One region of the Pseudomonas sp. 1L-E-NC-VB-C3 genome, then DNA from elsewhere that is predicted to be linked to it. Evidence: predicted binding sites of a transcription regulator. Region 1 holds the regulator's gene; each other region holds the start of a gene.
What was found. Region 1 encodes sigma-54, which starts transcription at its own class of promoters, with help from an activator protein. Its sites were predicted from a motif close to ANTGGCATNNANNTTGCTNT; they were not measured.
Positions count from the first base shown of each region.

Region 2: a site for sigma-54 is predicted at 2,209-2,228, ahead of AC0Z5Z_RS14430 (pilin). Genes of this name have one in related genera too.
Region 3: a site for sigma-54 is predicted at 3,477-3,496, ahead of glnA (type I glutamate--ammonia ligase). Genes of this name have one in related genera too.

Region 1 is NZ_JBXAWD010000013.1:8,454-14,958, reverse strand. Features, by position in the region: gene rapZ (RNase adapter RapZ) at 1-589, opposite strand, end outside; gene ptsN (PTS IIA-like nitrogen regulatory protein PtsN) at 592-1,056, opposite strand; gene hpf (ribosome hibernation-promoting factor, HPF/YfiA family) at 1,068-1,376, opposite strand; gene AC0Z5Z_RS20645 (RNA polymerase factor sigma-54) at 1,450-2,940, opposite strand; gene lptB (LPS export ABC transporter ATP-binding protein) at 3,107-3,832, opposite strand; gene lptA (lipopolysaccharide transport periplasmic protein LptA) at 3,832-4,377, opposite strand; gene lptC (LPS export ABC transporter periplasmic protein LptC) at 4,364-4,936, opposite strand; gene AC0Z5Z_RS20625 (KdsC family phosphatase) at 4,945-5,469, opposite strand; gene AC0Z5Z_RS20620 (KpsF/GutQ family sugar-phosphate isomerase) at 5,469-6,443, opposite strand.
Region 2 is NZ_JBXAWD010000008.1:39,932-46,436, forward strand. Features, by position in the region: gene AC0Z5Z_RS14415 (DUF748 domain-containing protein) at 1-537, shown strand, start outside; gene AC0Z5Z_RS14420 (DUF2845 domain-containing protein) at 534-833, shown strand; gene AC0Z5Z_RS14425 (BON domain-containing protein) at 1,098-1,451, opposite strand; gene AC0Z5Z_RS14430 (pilin) at 1,746-2,162, opposite strand; gene pilB (type IV-A pilus assembly ATPase PilB) at 2,389-4,089, shown strand; gene AC0Z5Z_RS14440 (type II secretion system F family protein) at 4,092-5,309, shown strand; gene AC0Z5Z_RS14445 (prepilin peptidase) at 5,311-6,183, shown strand; gene coaE (dephospho-CoA kinase) at 6,180-6,505, shown strand, end outside.
Region 3 is NZ_JBXAWD010000003.1:391,315-397,819, reverse strand. Features, by position in the region: gene glnL (nitrogen regulation protein NR(II)) at 1-284, opposite strand, end outside; gene AC0Z5Z_RS07290 (DUF4124 domain-containing protein) at 515-1,138, opposite strand; gene AC0Z5Z_RS07285 (DUF4124 domain-containing protein) at 1,135-1,647, opposite strand; gene glnA (type I glutamate--ammonia ligase) at 1,977-3,383, opposite strand; gene thiI (tRNA uracil 4-sulfurtransferase ThiI) at 3,711-5,165, shown strand; gene typA (translational GTPase TypA) at 5,305-6,505, shown strand, end outside.

The DNA of each region.
Region 1 (6,505 bases):
TCCAGTACGGATTGGGCAGGCAGCGCACGTCGAACACCAGGTCGGCGTCGACCGGCATGCCGCGCTTGAAGCCGAACGACTCGACCAGAAACGCCGTACCGGGCTCCGGTTGATTCAACAGGCGCAACTTGATGGTGTCGCGCAGTTGATACAGATTCAGACTGGTGGTGTTGATCTTCAGGTCGGCCAGATCGGCGATCGGACCGAGCAGGGCGGTTTCGTCGTGAATCGCCTCGGCCAGTGAGCGATTGGCGTTGCTCAGCGGGTGACGACGACGGGTCTCGGAAAAACGCTTGAGCAGGGTTTCTTCATCGGCGTCCAGGTACAGCACATCGCACTTGATATGCTTGGCACGCACGTCTTCGAGCAACTCAGGGAAACGTGACAGATGGCTGGGCAGGTTGCGCGCATCGATCGACACGGCGACCAGCGGCTGCGCCAGTTCTGTGTGAATCAGCGCTCGCTCGGCCAGTTCCGGCAGCAAACCGGCCGGCAGATTGTCGATGCAGTAGTAGCCGTTGTCCTCAAGGACATTCAGGGCGGTACTTTTACCCGAGCCCGAACGGCCACTGACAATGATCAAACGCATGATTAGTGCCCGTTCTGCTCGTCCAGTACAACCTGGTACAAGGCTTCATTGCTCGGAGCGCTGCGCAATTTGTCGCGCACTTCCTTGCGGTCGAGCATGCTGGCGATCTGGCGCAACAACTCCAGATGCGCGTCGGTTGCGGCTTCCGGGACCAGCAGTACGAACAACAGGTCCACCGGAGCGCCGTCGATGGCGTCGAAATCGATCGGGGCTTCGAGGTGCAGCAGGGCGCTCACTGGCCCCGCGCAGCCCTTGAGGCGGCAGTGGGGAATGGCGATGCCGTTGCCAAAACCGGTGGAGCCGAGTTTTTCACGGGCGATCAGCGCCTCGAAGACATCCTGCATCGCCAGATCCGGCACTTCGCGGTGGATCAGGTTGGCAATCTGTTCGAGGGCTTTTTTCTTGCTGCCGCCCGGCGCGTTCACTTGGGAACGGCCGGGGGTCAGGATGGTTTCAAGTCGGATCATGGATAGGGGTGTTAACGACCGGTCGCGCCCTGGAGGAGGCTCTGGGTCTTTTCCTTATGCTTTTTGAGTTGGCGATCCAGCTTGTCGGTAAGTGAGTCGATCGCAGCGTACATGTCGGTATCTTCTGCGTTTGCGACCACTTCACTGCCGGGAATATGCAAGGTGGCTTCGATCTTCTGTTTCAGCTTTTCGACGCACATCGTGACCTGCACGTTGGTGATCTTGTCGAAATGTCGCTCCAGTCGCTGGAGTTTTTCCTCGATGTAGGAACGCAGAGGTTGGGTCACTTCCAGTTGGTGTCCACTGATGTTGACTTGCATACAGCTTCTCCTTCGTTGCCAGTGCATAAAGCGGCAGGCCGAAAAGCCTGCCACTGGAACGCTGTAACGTGGCTTACATCAACCGCTTGCGTTCGCTCGAAGGCGCGATTCCGAGGGATTCGCGGTACTTGGCGACGGTGCGGCGAGCCACCTGAATGCCTTGTGCCTCCAGTAAACCAGCGATCTTGCTGTCACTCAACGGCTTTTTCTGATTTTCCGCAGCGACCAGTTTCTTGATGATCGCGCGGATCGCCGTGGACGAGCATTCGCCGCCTTCGGAGGTGCTGACGTGGCTGGAGAAAAAGTATTTCAGCTCATAAATACCGCGCGGGGTATGCATGAATTTTTGTGTGGTCACCCGGGAAATCGTCGATTCGTGCATGCCGACCGCTTCGGCGATGTCATGCAATACCAACGGCTTCATTGCTTCGTCGCCGTATTCGAGGAAGCCGCGCTGATGTTCGACGATCTGCGTGGCCACTTTCATCAGGGTTTCGTTGCGGCTCTGCAGGCTCTTGATGAACCAGCGCGCTTCCTGCAACTGGTTGCGCATGAAAGTGTTGTCGGCGCTGGTGTCGGCGCGCTTCACAAAACCGGCGTACTGGGCGTTGACGCGCAGGCGAGGCACCGATTCCTGGTTCAGCTCGACCAGCCAGCGCTCGTTGTCCTTGCGCACGATCACGTCGGGAATCACGTATTCGGCTTCGGTCGACTCGATCTGTGAGCCGGGACGCGGATTGAGGCTCTGCACCAGTTCGATGACCTGGCGCAGCTCGTCTTCCTTGAGCTTCATGCGCCGCATCAACTGGCTGTAATCGCGGCTGCCGAGCAGGTCGATGTAATCGGCGACAAGCCGCTTGGCCTCGGTCAGCCACGGCGTCTTCGCGGGCAGCTGGCGCAATTGCAGCAGCAGGCATTCGCTGAGGTTGCGGGCGCCGATACCAGCGGGCTCGAATTGCTGGATGCGATGCAGGACGGCTTCGATTTCGTCGAGCTCGATGTCCAGTTCCGGATCGAACGCTTCAAGAATTTCTTCGAGTGTTTCGTCCAGATAGCCCTGATTGTTGATGCAGTCGATCAGGGTGACAGCGATCAGGCGATCGGTGTCGGACATCGGCGCCAGGTTCAGTTGCCAGAGCAGATGGCTTTGCAGGCTCTCGCCGGCGGACGTGCGGGTGGTGAAATCCCACTCATCGTCATCGCTGCTGGGCAGGCTGCTGGCGCTGGTCTGGTAAACGTCTTCCCAGGCGGTATCCACTGGCAGTTCATTGGGGATGCGCTCGTTCCAATCGCCATCCTCGAGGTTATCCACCGTCGGGGCGGTTTCCTGGTAGGAGGGTTCCTGGATTTCGGCGGGCTTCTGTTCGGCGTTGTCGGCCAGCGGATCGGCGTTGTCGAAGTCGTCGCCTTCTTCCTGGCGCTCGAGCATCGGATTGGATTCCAGAGCCTCCTGGATCTCCTGTTGCAGGTCCAGGGTCGACAATTGGAGCAGGCGGATGGCCTGTTGCAGCTGCGGTGTCATCGTCAGCTGCTGGCCCATTCTCAAGACTAGCGATGGTTTCATGGCAGGGGCTTAACACCTTATTCGCCGGCGCTTTGCGCCATCCACTACAGGGCGCCGAAGCGCCAAACTTAAGCAAATTATATGCCTGAAACTGAAGTGTTTGCCTAGAGCGCTGTAACAATTAAAGCGGATAAATGCGCCTTGAATCGATACAGCGCTGTCGCGCTTACAGGCGGAACTCGTGACCCAGATACACTTCCTTGACCAGATCGTTGGCCAGGATGGTCTCGGCATCGCCTTCAGCGATCAGTTGACCGTCGTTGACGATGTAAGCGGTTTCGCAAATGTCCAGCGTCTCACGCACGTTGTGGTCGGTGATCAGCACACCGATGCCCTTGGCCTTGAGGTGATGGATGATCTGCTTGATGTCGCCGACCGAGATCGGGTCAACGCCGGCGAACGGTTCGTCGAGCAGTATGAATTTCGGTGCCGTCGCCAGGGCGCGAGCGATTTCCACCCGGCGGCGTTCACCACCGGACAGGCTCATGCCGAGGTTGTCGCGGATGTGGCTGATGTGGAATTCCTGCAGCAGGCTTTCCAGCTCCTTGCGACGACCGGCCTTGTCCAGCTCCGGGCGGGTCTCGAGGATCGCCATGATGTTGTCGGCGACCGACAGTTTACGGAAGATCGACGCTTCTTGCGGCAGATAGCCGATACCGGCCTTGGCGCGGCCGTGCATCGGCTGGTGGCTGACGTCCAGATCATCGATCAGCACACGGCCCTGATCAGCCTGCACCAAGCCGACGATCATGTAGAAGCACGTCGTCTTGCCGGCGCCGTTCGGGCCGAGCAAGCCGACGATCTGCCCGCTGTCGATCGACAGGCTGACGTCACGCACGACCTGGCGGCTTTTATAGGCCTTGGCCAGGTGCTGAGCTTTCAGAGTTGCCATTACTGGGATTTCTCTTCGGTTTTCTTCTTCGGCTGGATCACCATGTCGATGCGCGGACGCGATTCGGTGACCTTGCTGCCTGTGGCGCGACCGGCGCTGGCCAGCTTCTTCACGGTGTCGTAGACGATTTTTTCGCCCTGGGTGACGTTGTTATCCTTGTCGATAACCTTGGCCTTGTCGATCAGCACCACCCGGTTCTGCTGGGCGTGGTATTGAATCGTCACGCCGTAGCCCTTGACCGGGTTGGCGTCGCCCTGGGTCTGCAACTGCTCGAAGTAAGCCAGGTTGCCTACCGAGGTCACCACGTCGATGTCGCCATTGGGCGCGCGCGTCATGGTCACGGTGTTGCCTTTAACGATCATCGAGCCCTGGGTAATGATCACGTCACCTTTATAGGTGGCGATGCCATTCTTGTCGTCCAGTTGGGCGTCGTCGGCCTGAATGCGGATAGGCTGCTGCTGATCGTTCGGCAGGGACCAGGCGCTCGCGCTTCCCAGTGCTGCGCCCAGACTGAGCAAAATAGGGAGGGTTTTAACGAGCCTCATACTGTCCTCTTACGTTCGATTGCAGGTGTATCCTGCTGTCCTTCAGGTACGCTTTCATTCCGACGCCAGTCGATACGCCGCCAGCGCCCTCGATTCTAACGGGTTGCGCGGTCTGCGCATATTCTTGCTGCGGGAACACGGTCATGCGGGTGCTGGTGATCAGGGTGCCGCGCTGTTTCTCATCGGTGCGCTGTACGCGGACCGAATCGATCAATTCAACTTCGGTGCCGCCCGAATTCACTTCGCCGCGCTCGCTGGTCACGTGCCACGGGAAGTCGGTGCCGCGGTACATGTTCAAATCAGGCTTGGTTACCAGAGTGACATCGGTGGCCTTGACGTGCTCGGCCTTGTCGGAGGTCATCTCGTACTGCACCTTGCCGTCGGGCAGGTACTGAATGGTGTGCGTGTTGGTCGCGTACCAGTCGATCGGATTCTCGGCGGCCGAGACCGGCGGCTTGTCGAGGAAGCGCTCCGGGCTGATGTTCCAGTAGCCCACCGCAGCGAAAATCGCCGCGATGCAGCCGAACAGCAGGAAATTGCGAAACTTTTTGCTAAACATGGTCAGGCTCACAGGTACGCGGCGTTGGCCGCTTCGAGGCGGCCCTGGGCGCGCAGGATCAATTCGCAGAATTCGCGGGCGGCACCTTCGCCGCCACGGGCGCGGGTAACGCCGTGGGCGTGTTCGCGGACGAAATCGGCAGCGTTGGCCACCGCCATGCCCAGCCCTACACGGCGGATCACCGGCAAGTCTGGCAGATCGTCACCGAGATAGGCGACTTCTTCATAGCTTAGGCCCAGTTGCGCGAGCAGACCGTCGAGTACCACCAGTTTGTCCTCGCGCCCCTGAAACAGATGCGGGATGCCGAGGTTTTTCGCGCGGCGCTCGACCACCGGGGTCTTGCGACCACTGATGATCGCCGTCTGCACGCCGGCATTCATCAACATCTTGATGCCCTGGCCGTCGAGCGTGTTGAAGGTCTTGAACTCGCTGCCGTCTTCGAGGAAGTACAGGCGCCCGTCGGTGAGCACACCGTCGACGTCGAACACTGCCAGTTTGATCGCTTTGCCGCGTTGCAGCAGATCGTTGCTCATTACATGACTCCTGCGCGCAGCAGATCGGAGAGGTTGAAGGCGCCGATCGGGCGATCCTCCTCGTCGACGACTACCAGGGCGTTGATTCGATGGTCTTCCATGATTTTCAGGGCTTCGGCGGCGAGCATGTCGGGCCGGGCGGTCTTGCCGTGTGCAGTCATCACCTGGTCGATGGTGGCGCTGCGGATGTCGATGGCGCGATCCAGCGTGCGGCGCAAATCACCGTCGGTGAAGATCCCGGCGAGCTTGCCATCGGTCTCAATAATAGCGGTCATGCCCAGACCCTTGCGGGTCATTTCCATTAGCGCGTCCTTGAGCAGGGTACCGCGTTGTACCTGCGGCAGCTCCTGTCCTGCGTGCATGACGTTTTCGACTTTCAGCAGCAGGCGACGGCCAAGGGCACCGCCCGGATGCGAGAACGCGAAATCTTCAGCGGTGAAACCACGAGCTTCCAGCAGCGCCACGGCCAGGGCATCGCCCATGACCAGTGCGGCCGTGGTCGAAGAGGTCGGTGCCAGATTCAGCGGGCAGGCTTCGTGCTCGACATGCACATTGAGATTGACCTCGGCAGCCTTCGCCAATGACGACTGTGGATTGCCGGTGACGCTGATCAGCTGGATACCCAGGCGTTTGATCAATGGCAGCAGCGTTACGATTTCGTTGGTCGAGCCGGAGTTCGACAGGGCCAGAATCACATCGTCGCGGGTGATCATGCCCATGTCGCCGTGGCTGGCTTCGGCCGGATGCACAAAAAACGCCGGAGTGCCGGTGCTGGCCAGGGTGGCGGCGATCTTGTTGCCGATGTGCCCGGATTTGCCCATGCCGACTACGACCACACGGCCCTTGCTGGCCAGAATCATCTCGCAAGCGCGTACGAAATCGGCGTCGATATGGGCCATCAAGCCTTGGACGGCTTCCACTTCGAGGCGGATGGTGCGTTGTGCCGATTGAATCAGGTCGCAGGTTTTGCTCATGTCAGAATCGTATGGGCCGATGAAAAGGCGGCGATTATAGCGGGTATGTGGCAAAGCCTCAC
Region 2 (6,505 bases), on a different contig from region 1:
TCCAGCGATCTGAGCAAAGACGCCGAAGCGGCGCTGGTGAAACTGTCGCAGGCACTCAAGGAACGTCCGGCGCTGCGCCTGGAAATCGCAGGCACTGCCGCGAAGAGCAGCGATGGGCCACTGCTCGCCGAACAACGTCTGGAACGCGAATATCAGTACAACTACTACAAGATGCTCCAGCGCCGTGGCGACAAAGTCCCGGCCCAGGCCTCGCTGTTGCAAGTGCCCGAAAGCGAGAAAGGCGCGTTGCTCGAAGGCATCTACCGCACCCGCCTGAAAACCCAGCCACCGGCTGAATGGAAAGACCTGGGCAAGGAAGAACGCACGGCGAAAATGCGCGAGGGCGTGATCGCGTTCTGGAGTGGCAGCGAGGTGCTGTTGCGCCAGTTGGGCCAGGACCGCGCCAGCACCATCAAGGATTACCTGGTCGACAAGGGCAAGCTCGAGGATGACCGCGTGTACTTCATCGACGCCAACCTCGGCGAGGCCGAAAGCGACGGCCGCGTGGTGACGCAAATGCACCTGGATGCCGAATGACCGTGCGTAACTGGCTGGCTGTGCTTGCTCTGACGTGCGCCGCCGGCCACGCGTCAGCTTCGGATACATTGCGCTGCGGTAGCCAGTTGATCAGCCTCGGCGACCGCGCCAGCGAAGTGCTGCAAAAATGTGGCGAGCCGGTCAGTCGCGATGTGCTTGGCTACAAGCGCAGTGCCAATCGCCGCGAAGAGTTTCAGGTCGAGGAATGGACCTACGGACCAAACAACGGCATGTACCAGTACCTGCGCTTCGAAGGCAATCGCCTGCGGCAGATCAACAGCAAACGCGGTAATTAAGCCGTACGAAATTCACCCTGTGGGAGCGAGCCTGCTCGCGAATACGGTCTGTCTACTGACGAACTTGTCGGCTGACGATACGCATTCGCGAGCAGGCTCGCTCCCACATTGGTATTGCCCAAAATAGAACAGGCCCCGACACAAGTGCCGGGGCCTGTAATGGTCACATCCGTGTGACCGTTCGCATGAACTCTAAAGTTGCGGCAGACGTATTGCTCGGCCCGTCTGTCGCGTCTTCTCCCGGTTCAGGCGAGAAGTCTTGCCTTACTCGGCTTTCAGGCCGTCAGCGGAGACCGCTTTAACGCCTTTGATTTTCTTGGCGATGCCTACGGCGACTTCTTTCTGCGACTCGGTTACCGCAGTGGTCGACGACAGGGAAACTACACCCTTGTTGGTTTCGACTTTGATATCAGTGCCTGGAATGCCTTTTTCGGTGACTAGATCAGCTTTGACCTTGGTGGTGATCCAGGTATCGGAAGTCTCTTCTTTAGCCTTGGTCATTTCACCGGCAGCCAGAACCATTGGCGACTGGGTAGCCTGAGCGGACTGGGCGAAAGCGCCACCAGCCATGGTCAGGGTCAGAGCGGTAGCAGCGGCAGTGATAGCGAACTTCTTCATACGAGTAACTCCTGTTTTTACTGGAAGTCTGCTGTAACGCTTGTCAGCAGGGTTACCGGAGATATTGCGAACGCTGTGCCAACTTTTTTTGCCATATAAATTCTTTTAAAAACAATGAGTTATGAAAAATGCCAATTTTCATTTTCATGCAAAATGCATGACTCGCTCAATCTTCGCATGCAAGTTGCGGTTTTTTGGAAAGTTCATAAGCTGCTGAAATTATTGGAGCTTTTAAAAACCGTTGCGCCATAAAAAGCTCCGCAATTGCGGAGCTTTTTATGTTGCAGGTGCGTGTCAAACGCCTGGGCAGCTCGTAGTTGTATATTCTTTCGAGCCGGAGAACTTACAGGTCCAGCCAGTGGTAGGACTGCGTGTCAGCGTTACGGTCTGGCCGAGAACAGGCGCTGGAGCGTTGAGCAGCGTACAAGTAATAGTACCCGTCCCATCGGCGACTTTTCCGGATGCCGCCAACGTGCAATTCTGCGTGGCCGCTGTGCCGCCGTTCACGTTGGTAATGCTCGGGTCAGTCGATCCGGCATTGATCACGTCTTCAAAATTGACCTTAAGAGCTGATGCTTCCGCAATCCCAGCGGTCACCTTCGACCGCGCCTGATACTTCGAATACTGCGGCAGGGCGATAGTCGCCAGAATGCCGATGATCGCCACGACGATCAGCAGCTCGATCAATGTAAAGCCTTGTTGTTTTTTCATAGACACGCTCCATGCATGAGTCGAAATCTCATGATCTGAACAAGGCCCAGCACAGCCCATGCCAACGCCCATTTGCCCCCGTCTGCTGGGCGCGCTCATTCCCCAACGCCGTTTCCTACAACCGGCAACCGCACTATCTGACACTTTTTGTCACCTGCACCGGCCGTGTTTGGCGCTGTCACTTGACTAGGCTATAAGTCATGAACGGCAAGCGTGCGGAATCCCCATGAATGACATCGCTCTGAGCGGTCTGGCCAAGCAATTGGTCCAGGCCGAACTGCTCACGGAAACAAGCGCCCGGCAATCCTGGGCGCAGGCCCAGCGCAATCGCGTGTCGCTGGTCAATTACCTGGTGCACAACAAACTGGTCAACAGCCGGCAAATTGCCGAGATCGCCTCGGAACATTTCGGCATGGCCCTGCTCGATCTGCATTGCCTCGACAAAGAGACTCAGCCCAAGGGTCTGGTCAGTGAGAAACTGGTTCGCCAGCACTGCGCCCTGCCCCTCTGGCGGCGCGGCAACAAACTGTTCGTGGGCCTTTCCGACCCAAGCAATCAGCAGGCGATCAGCGACATCCAATTCAGCACCGGCCTGAGCACCGAAGCGATCCTGGTCGAGGACGACAAACTCAGCGACGCCATCGACAAGTTCTTCGACAGCCACGCCTCGGGTCTGGAAGAAATGGCCGATGTCGATCTCGACGGCCTCGACGTCGAGTCCATTGATGACAACAAACAGGACGTGATCGGCGGCCTCGATGCCGACGACGCCCCGGTCGTGCGCTTCGTGCACAAAATGCTGCTCGATGCGATCAAGAGCGGCTCTTCCGACCTGCACTTCGAACCCTACGAAAAAAACTACCGGGTGCGCATGCGCACCGACGGCATGCTGCGCGAGGTGGCCAAGCCGCCGATCCAGCTGGCCGGGCGTATTGCCGCGCGCCTGAAGGTGATGGCCAGTCTGGATATTTCCGAACGACGCAAACCCCAGGACGGGCGGATCAAGATGCGCCTGTCGAAAAGCAAATCCATCGATTTTCGCGTCAACACCTTGCCGACCCTGTGGGGCGAAAAAGTGGTGATCCGGATTCTCGACCCGTCCAGTGCACAAATGGGCATCGACGCCTTGGGTTACGAAGCCGAGCAAAAGGCTTTGTACCTGGCCGCGCTGAAACAGCCGCAAGGAATGATTCTGGTCACCGGCCCCACCGGCTCCGGTAAAACCGTGTCGCTGTACACCGGGCTGAATATCCTCAACACCGTCGACATCAATATTTCCACCGCCGAAGACCCGGTGGAAATCAACATGGAAGGCATCAATCAGGTCAACGTCAATCCCCGCCAAGGGCTGGACTTTGCCCAGGCGCTGCGCTCGTTTCTGCGTCAGGACCCGGACGTGATCATGGTCGGCGAGATCCGCGATCTGGAAACCGCCGAGATCGCGATCAAGGCCGCGCAGACCGGCCACCTGGTGCTGTCGACCCTGCACACCAACAGCGCGGCGGAAACCCTCACGCGCCTGCACAACATGGGCATTCCCGGTTTCAACATTGCCACCTCGGTCAGCCTGATCATCGCCCAGCGTCTGGCGCGCAAATTGTGCGCGCACTGCAAGCGGCCGCTGGAAATCCCGCACGAGACCTTGCTCAAGGAAGGCTTCCCCGAGGAACGCATCGGCCATTTCACGATCTACGAGCCGGTCGGTTGCGATCACTGCAACGGCGGTTACAAAGGACGCGTGGGGATTTATGAAGTGGTAAAGAACACACCGGACCTGCAGCGGCTGATCATGGCCGAGGGCAATTCGCTGGAAATCGACATTCAGATGCGCCGCGACGGTTTCGCCGATCTGCGCACCTCCGGGCTGCACAAGGCCATGCAAGGCATCACCAGCCTTGAGGAAATCAACCGGGTCACCAAGGATTGAACATGGCGGTCAAGGCAGCGAAAGTCAGCGTTTACGCCTGGGAAGGCACGGACCGCAAAGGCAGTAAAGTCAGCGGCGAGTTGAGCGGACAGAACCCCGCACTGATCAAGGCGCAACTGCGCAAACAGGGGATAAACCCGGGCAAGGTGCGCAAGAAATCCGCCTCCCTGCTGACCTTGGGCAAACGCATCAAACCGCAGGACATCGCCCTGTTCACCCGGCAGATGGCGACCATGATGAAGGCCGGCGTGCCGCTGTTGCAGTCCTTCGACATCATCGGCGAAGGCTTCGAAAACCCGGCCATGCGCAAACTGGTCGACGAGGTCAAACAGGAGGTCGCGGCCGGTAACAGCTTCGCTACGGCCCTGCGCAAGAAACCGCAATACTTCGACGAGTTGTACTGCAATCTGGTCGACGCCGGCGAACAGTCTGGCGCCCTCGACACCTTGCTTGAACGGGTCGCGACCTATAAGGAAAAAAGCGAAGCGCTCAAGGCCAAGATCAAGAAAGCCATGACCTACCCCACCGCCGTGGTGCTGGTGGCGGCAGTGGTAACAGGCATTCTGCTGGTCAAAGTGGTGCCGCAGTTCCAGTCGGTGTTTTCCGGGTTCGGCGCAGAACTGCCGGGCTTCACCCTGATGATCATCAGCCTGTCGGAATTCATGCAGCAGTGGTGGTGGGCCATTCTTTTTGCGCTGGTGGCAGCGTTTTTCGGCACTCGCCACGCGTTGAAGACTTCGCAGGCCCTGCGCGACCGGCGCGATGCCTGGCTGCTGAAGCTGCCACTGGTGGGCACCTTGATGTACAAGTCCGCCGTCGCACGTTTTGCCCGCACCCTGTCGACCACATTCGCAGCCGGTGTGCCGCTGGTGGAAGCACTGGATTCGGTCGCCGGTGCCACCGGCAATGTGGTGTTCAAGCGCGCGGTGTTGCGGGTGCGGCAGGACGTCTCGACCGGCATGCAACTGAATTTCTCCATGCGCAGCACCGGTGTGTTTCCCAACATGGCGGTGCAGATGACCGCCATCGGCGAGGAATCGGGCGCGCTGGATGACATGCTCGACAAGGTCGCCGGTTTTTATGAAGCGGAAGTCGATAACATGGTCGACAACCTCACCAGCCTGATGGAGCCGTTCATCATGGTGGTGCTGGGGGTCATCGTCGGTGGACTGGTGGTGGCCATGTACCTGCCGATCTTCCAGCTCGGCTCAGCGATCTGACATGTCTATCGATGAACTGTTTGCCGTGTATCCGCTGGCCTTTGTGGTCAGCGCGCTGCTGCTCGGGCTGGTGGTCGGCAGCTTCCTCAATGTTGTGGTCTGGCGCTTGCCGAAAATGCTTGAGCGCGACTGGCGCCAGCAGGCTCATGATGTGCTCGGCCTGCCCACTGAAACGCCTGTGCCGACTTACAACCTGATGCTGCCGCACTCCGCTTGCCCGCATTGCGGACACCGGATCCGCCCGTGGGAAAATATTCCGCTGCTCAGTTATCTGCTGCTGCGCGGTCGCTGCTCGGCCTGCTCGGCGCCGATCAGCAAACGTTACCCGCTGACCGAACTGGCCTGCGGCGTCCTCTCGGCATTCATTGCCTGGCATCTCGGCTTCGGTTGGCCGGCAGGTCTGCTGATCTTGCTGACATGGGGCTTGCTGGCGATGAGTCTGATCGACTGCGAACATCAGCTGCTGCCCGATGTGCTGGTGCTGCCGCTGCTGTGGCTGGGGCTGATCGTCAACAGCTTCGGCGTGTTCGTGGCGTTGCCCGATGCGTTGTGGGGCGCGGTCGCGGGTTATCTGGCGCTGTGGTCGGTGTTCTGGCTGTTCAAACTGCTCACCGGCAAGGACGGTATCGGCCATGGCGATTTCAAGCTGTTGGCCTTGCTCGGCGCATGGGGTGGCTGGCAGATTCTGCCGCTGACGATTCTTCTATCTTCCCTGGTGGGGGCGATATTGGGCGTTGTCATGCTGCGTCTGCGCGCCCAGGAAACCTCGACGCCGATCCCCTTCGGACCCTTTCTGGCAATTGCCGGCTGGATTGCCTTGCTCTGGGGTGGTCAAATAACCGACTTCTATTGGCAGTCTGTCGGTTTGAAATGAATACCCCTGTGGAAAAACCCTGGATTCTCGGCCTGACCGGCGGCATCGGCAGCGGCAAAAGCGCGGCGGCGCAGCACTTCATCGATCTCGGTGTGCATGTGGTGGATGCCGATCATGCGGCGCGCTGGGTAGTCGAACCGGGGCGTCCGGCGCTGGCGAAAATCGCCGAGCATTTCGGTTCCGGCGTGTTGCAGGCCGATGGCACGCTGGACCGCGCCGCCCTGCGCAAACTGATTTTTGAAGACCCTGAACAGCGGCGTTGGCTTGAAGCGCTGCTGCATCCGTTGATCGGCGAAGAAATCGCTCATCATCTGGCGCAGGC
Region 3 (6,505 bases), on a different contig from region 1:
GCGTAATCCACGGTCAGCGTCTGGCCGGTGAGGGCGGTGAGCATCGCTTCACGCTTGGTGAACGGGTGCGCCTGCTCCACGGCCTGACGCAGGGAATTGAGCGCCTCGGGGGATTCGGTGAACAGCTCGCTGATGAACTGGCCGTGGCTGCGCTGACCGCTGACGGCCAACAGCATCTCCGCTGCCGGGTTCATATACTCCAGGCGCAGCTCGGCGTCGAGCAGGATGGTCGCCGTGGTCAGGTTGTCGAGCAGCAAACGGTGAATAGCGTCGCTTATGGTCATCTGGACCCCTTTTGGAGCAAGGCGTGCGCGAGAACAAAGCGCTGATGTCGGGAAAATGCAAAAACCAAACCAAGGCTCCGAAAAGAAGCGTTTAACCCCTGAAACAGGCGTTTGACGCGCGTTTGTATGGCACGAAGCCAGCTCAAACGGGAAGTTTCGAACCAAAATGGGTTGGGTTGTGGGCGAGATGCAGTTTAGTGCACCAATAGGGTGCGCATGCCCGGCAGGCGTTAAAAGAAGCGCAGGAAGGGATTTTTCGGTTCGTCAGGTTTGTCCTTGAGCGGACATTCCGGGCGCACGCCGTAATCGTCGGCGACACAGGGTTTGACCTGACGTTTTTGCGCTAGGGAAATGCGCAGCATGTGGAACGGTTGATTGGCGGTGCGTTCCACGGTGCGCCCGGCGGCGTCGAGAATCTCGATCGAAAGGCTGTGGCTGCCGCGATCGATATTGCTCAGCGCAAATACCGGGCTGACGCCGGGCTCGCCAGTGGCCTTGCCATCCAGCAGCAAGCGATAACGATGGCCGCTTTGCAGGCCGGGCTCGCTGGTGACGCTGACGATCAGCTCGCCGGCGCTGTTGCGCAAGGTGGCATCAGGCTCCGGGATCAGAATGCGCAGCATGTCGTAGTGAAAGGGCGCTGGTTCGGCGGATTTTTTCGCTGTGGTGATCGGCGCTGCGGTGTTGGCAGGGACAGCCATGCGATTGCTCGTCGCGATCGGCACTCGCTTGGCGTTGGCGCGCGGCTGATCGGTATAGACGCGGTTGCCCTGTGCGTCGACATAGGTAAAGACCTCCGCCAAGGTGTACGTCGACACCAGCGCCAGAATGAGTGCCAGCCCCGCGCGGATCATGGCGTATGCACCCGTTGCACGGTGAAGGCGGCTGGCGGGCTCTGCTGAACGACGCTTTGGCCGTCGATCACTTGCACGGCCAGGCGATGCTCGCCGCGATCGATGTTGACCAGTTGCAGAACCGGCACGTTGCTCGGCTGGCCATAGGGCTGGTCGTCGAGTAGCAGCCTTAATTGATGCGGCGGTTGCAGACGCGGCTTGATCAGAACATTGACCGTAAAGGTGCCGTTGTTGGCGCGCAGGGCCTCGTCAGTGGGCAGGCCGGCGAGCTCGAGGATTTCATAGGCGTTGCGCGCTGGTTGCGGTGCTTCGGGGCGGGGTGATTGCGGCGCACTCGGTGCTTGCGGCTCGACCCGATTGAGTGGCGGCAACTCGACCGGTTGCGCCTGCACGCCGTCCGGCGGCTGATTGCTGTACGCCGTGTTGCCGTTGGCGTCGGTGTACTTGTAGATCTGCGCGGCGGCGGGCAGGGCGATCAGCAGCAGAATGTAGAGAAGCGTGCGACCCATGAAATCGACCGGGGTTGGAAACTGTGGGTAGCAGCATAGGACAGGTGGGGCGGTTGGCCAAAACCGTTAATAACTGGAATTGAAAAGACTGGTAGCCAAAACACGGATCGTTCCCATGCTCTGCGTGGGAATGCCTCCTGGGACGCTCCGCGTCCAGTGACGCGGAGCGTCACGGGCTGCATTCCCACGCGGAGCGTGGGAATGATCAATGACCCACCGCTTTCGCGAGCAGGCTCGCTCCCACATGGAAAATGCGTTGCGCCGGGCAATAAAAAAGGCCTCCCGAAGGAGGCCTCTTGTGTCACGCCGCTTTACGCAGCGCTACCGGATCAGCAGCTGTAGTACAGCTCATATTCCAGTGGGTGTACGAAGGTGCGAACCTTGATTTCTTCTTCCGATTTCAGCGCGATGTAAGCGTCGATGAAGTCGTCGGAGAACACGCCGCCCTTGGTCAGGAACGCGCGGCCCTTGTCCAGCTCTTCCAGGGCTTCTTTCAGGCTGCCGCAAACCTGTGGAATCTCTTTCGCCTCTTCAGGCGGCAGGTCGTACAGGTTCTTGTCGGCGGCATCGCCTGGGTGGATCTTGTTCTGGATACCGTCCAGACCGGCCATCAGCAGAGCTGCGAAAGCCAGGTACGGGTTGGCAGCCGGATCCGGGAAGCGTGCTTCGATACGGCGGGCTTTCGGGCTCGACACGTAAGGAATACGGATCGAAGCGGAACGGTTGCGAGCCGAGTAGGCCAGCATTACCGGAGCTTCGAAGCCTGGCACCAGACGCTTGTACGAGTTGGTCGCCGGGTTGGTGAAGCCGTTCAGGGCCTTACCGTGCTTGATGATGCCGCCGATGAAGTACAGAGCGGTATCGGACAGGCCGGCATAGCCTTCACCTGCGAAGGTGTTCTTGCCGTCTTTCCAGATCGACATGTGTACGTGCATGCCCGAACCGTTGTCGCCGTACAGTGGCTTCGGCATGAAGGTCGCGGTGCGGCCGTAAGCGTCGGCAACGTTGTGCACAACGTATTTCAGGGTCTGAACTTCGTCGGCCTTCTTCACCAGGGTGTTGAACTTGACGCCGATTTCGTTCTGGCCGGCAGTCGCCACTTCGTGGTGGTGAACTTCAACCGACTGACCCATTTCTTCCAGTGCGTTGCACATGGCGGTACGGATTTCGTGGTCGTGGTCGAACGGTGGAACCGGGAAGTAGCCGCCTTTCACGCCTGGACGGTGACCCTTGTTGCCGCCTTCGATGTCCTGGTCGGACATCCACGAACCTTGCTCGGAGTAGATCTTGAACATCGAGCCGGAGATGTCCGACTTGAATTTCACCGAGTCAAAGATGAAGAACTCAGGCTCCGGACCGGCGAATACGGTGTCACCGATACCGGTGGCTTTCAGGTGCTCTTCGGCGCGCTTGGCGATCGCACGTGGGTCGCGATCGTAGCCTTGCATGCTCGAAGGCTCGATGATGTCGCACACCAGAATCAGGGTTGGGTCTTCGGTGAACGGATCGAGCACGGCCGTTTCGTCGACCGGCATCAGGATCATGTCGGAGGCTTCGATGCCTTTCCAGCCGGAGATGGAGGAACCGTCGAACATCTTGCCGACTTCGAAGAAGTCGTCATCCAGCGCATCGCGAGCCGGCATGGTCACGTGGTGCTGAGTGCCTTTGGTGTCCGTGAAGCGCAGATCAATCCACTTGACGTCATGATCTTTGATGAGTTGAACCGACTTCGACATAGTGTCCTCCGGGTGAATTAGGGCGGGTAGTGGATGCCCTTAATAATGGTGATGCCGGCGCGAATACTCTGCCAAGGCAACCTGCCTCACAAGGGAGCAAATTGCATGCCAGTGCCCCAGCATGGGTTTTTTGCCCCAAATTCACGCTTATTAAGGCGTGCGAGGTTCTGAATCGACAAATCCCGCCCCTTAATGTTGCGTTTAAATTCAGAAATGACCTGTTTTGGTGCAAGCAAAACCTTCTGCACATTAACTGGTTAAACCTTGAGCAATTTCCGCTATAATCCGCGCCCCCCTTTTTCGGCTGGCCGTTCGCGCGCTGTTTTCATGAAACTTATCGTAAAAGTCTTCCCCGAGATCACCATCAAAAGCCGACCTGTCCGGACGAAATTCATCCGCCAGTTGGCCAAGAACATCCGCACCGTGCTCCGTGACCTGGACCCGGCCGTGGTGGTGAACGGCGTGTGGGACAATCTCGAGCTGGAAACCCGCGTTACCGACCCCAAAGCCTTGAAAGAGATGGGCGAACGCCTGACCTGCATGCCGGGTATCGCGCATTTTCTGCAGATCGACGAGTACCCGCTGGGCGACTTCGACGACATCACCGAAAAGTGCAAACAGCACTACGGCGATGCACTGGCCGGGAAGATTTTCTCGGTGCGCTGCAAGCGCGCAGGCAAGCATGCCTTCAGCTCGATGGACGTGGAAAAATACGTCGGCAGCAAGCTGCGTCGCGAGTGCGGTGCGGCCGGAATCGACCTTAAAGCACCGCAAATCGAAGTCCGTATCGAAGTTCGCGACAAACGGTTGTTCGTGATTCACAGCCAGCACAACGGCATCGGCGGCTACCCGCTCGGCGCGTTGGAGCAGACGCTGGTATTGATGTCCGGCGGCTTCGATTCGACCGTGGCGGCTTACCAGATCATGCGTCGCGGCCTGATGGCGCACTTCTGCTTCTTCAATCTCGGCGGGCGTGCCCACGAATTGGGCGTGATGGAAGTCGCGCACTTCATCTGGAAGAAGTACGGCAGCTCGCAACGCGTGCTATTTGTCAGTGTGCCGTTCGAGGAAGTGCTGGGCGAAATTCTCGGCAAAGTCGATAACAGTCATATGGGCGTGGTTTTGAAGCGTATGATGTTGCGCGCCTCGTCCGAGATCGCCGAACGCCTGCACATCGATGCACTGGTGACCGGTGAAGCGATCTCCCAGGTGTCGAGCCAGACGCTGCCGAACCTGTCGGTGATCGACTGCGTGACCGACAAGCTGGTGCTGCGGCCGCTGATCGTCGCGCACAAGCAGGACATCATCGACACTGCCAACGAGATCGGCACCGCCGATTTCGCCCGGCACATGCCGGAATACTGCGGCGTGATTTCGGTCAACCCCAAGACCGCCGCCAAGCGTGGCCGGGTTGAGCACGAAGAGAAAGAATTCGACATGGCGGTACTCGAGCGTGCGCTCGCCAACGCCAAACTGGTGCCGATCGATCGGGTAATCGACGAGTTGGGCCAGGATTTGCAGATTGAAGAAGTCAGCGAAGCGCTGGCCGGTCAGATCGTCATCGACATCCGCCACCCGGATGCCGCCGAGGATGACCCGCTGGAGCTCGCCGGCATAGAGGTACAGACGATGCCGTTCTATGCAGTGAACGCACGTTTCAAGGAACTGGACCCTACTCGCCAGTACCTGCTGTATTGCGACAAAGGCGTGATGAGTCGCCTGCATGCCCACCATTTGCTCAGTGAGGGGCATGCCAATGTGCGCGTTTATCGACCGAGCTAAGTGCCCGGGGCTGTTTGCCTGTGGCCTGCGTCACCGGCCCCCCGACACCGCCGTCAAGCTGTAACGGCCATGCCGGACACTACTGCTAATCGCTGCCATGACTTGTCAGCAAACCGAATCCTCTGATCGAGATACACAAGTGATCGAAAATCTACGCAACATCGCCATCATTGCCCACGTTGACCACGGTAAAACCACCCTGGTAGACAAACTCCTGCGTCAATCCGGCACCCTGGAGCGCAACGAGCTCAACGACGAGCGCGTGATGGACTCCAACGACCAGGAAAAAGAGCGCGGTATTACCATTCTGGCGAAGAACACCGCCATCAACTGGAACGGCTACCACATCAACATCGTGGATACCCCGGGCCACGCCGACTTCGGCGGCGAAGTTGAACGCGTAATGTCGATGGTCGACTCCGTTCTGCTGCTGGTTGACGCTCAAGACGGCCCTATGCCGCAAACCCGTTTCGTGACCAAGAAGGCTTTCGAAGCCGGCCTGCGTCCAATCGTGGTCATCAACAAGGTTGACCGTCCAGGCGCGCGTCCGGACTGGGTTCTGGACCAGATCTTCGATCTGTTCGACAACCTCGGTGCGACCGAAGAACAACTGGACTTCCAGGTTGTTTACGCTTCGGCCCTGAACGGTATTGCTGGTCTGGACCACACCGCCATGGCGGAAGACATGACTCCGCTGTACCAGGCAGTAGTCGACCACGTTCCGCCTCCGGCCGTTGACCGTGACGGTCCGTTCCAGATGCAGATCTCCGCTCTGGACTACAACAGCTTCCTGGGTGTTATCGGTGTTGGCCGTATCGCCCGTGGTCGCGTCAAGCCGAACACCCCGGTTGTCGCTATCAGCGCCGACGGCAAGCGTCGCAACGGTCGTATCCTGAAGCTGATGGGTCACCACGGTCTGCACCGCATCGACGTTGACGAAGCAGCAGCCGGCGACATCGTCTGCATCAGCGGCTTCGACGAGCTGTTCATCTCCGACACTCTGTGCGATATCAACACCGTCGAGGCGATGAAGCCGCTGACCGTTGACGAGCCAACCGTTTCCATGACCTTCCAGGTAAACGACTCGCCATTCTGCGGTAAAGAAGGCAAGTTCGTGACCTCCCGTAACATCAAGGATCGTCTGGACAAAGAGCTGCTGTACAACGTTGCACTGCGCGTTGAAGAAGGCGACTCCGCTGACAAGTTCAAGGTTTCCGGCCGTGGTGAGCTGCACCTCTCGGTACTGATCGAAACCATGCGTCGCGAAGGCTTCGAGCTGGCCCTGGGCCGCCCTGAAGTGATCATCCGTGAAGTCGACGGCGTGAAGCAGGAACCGTTCG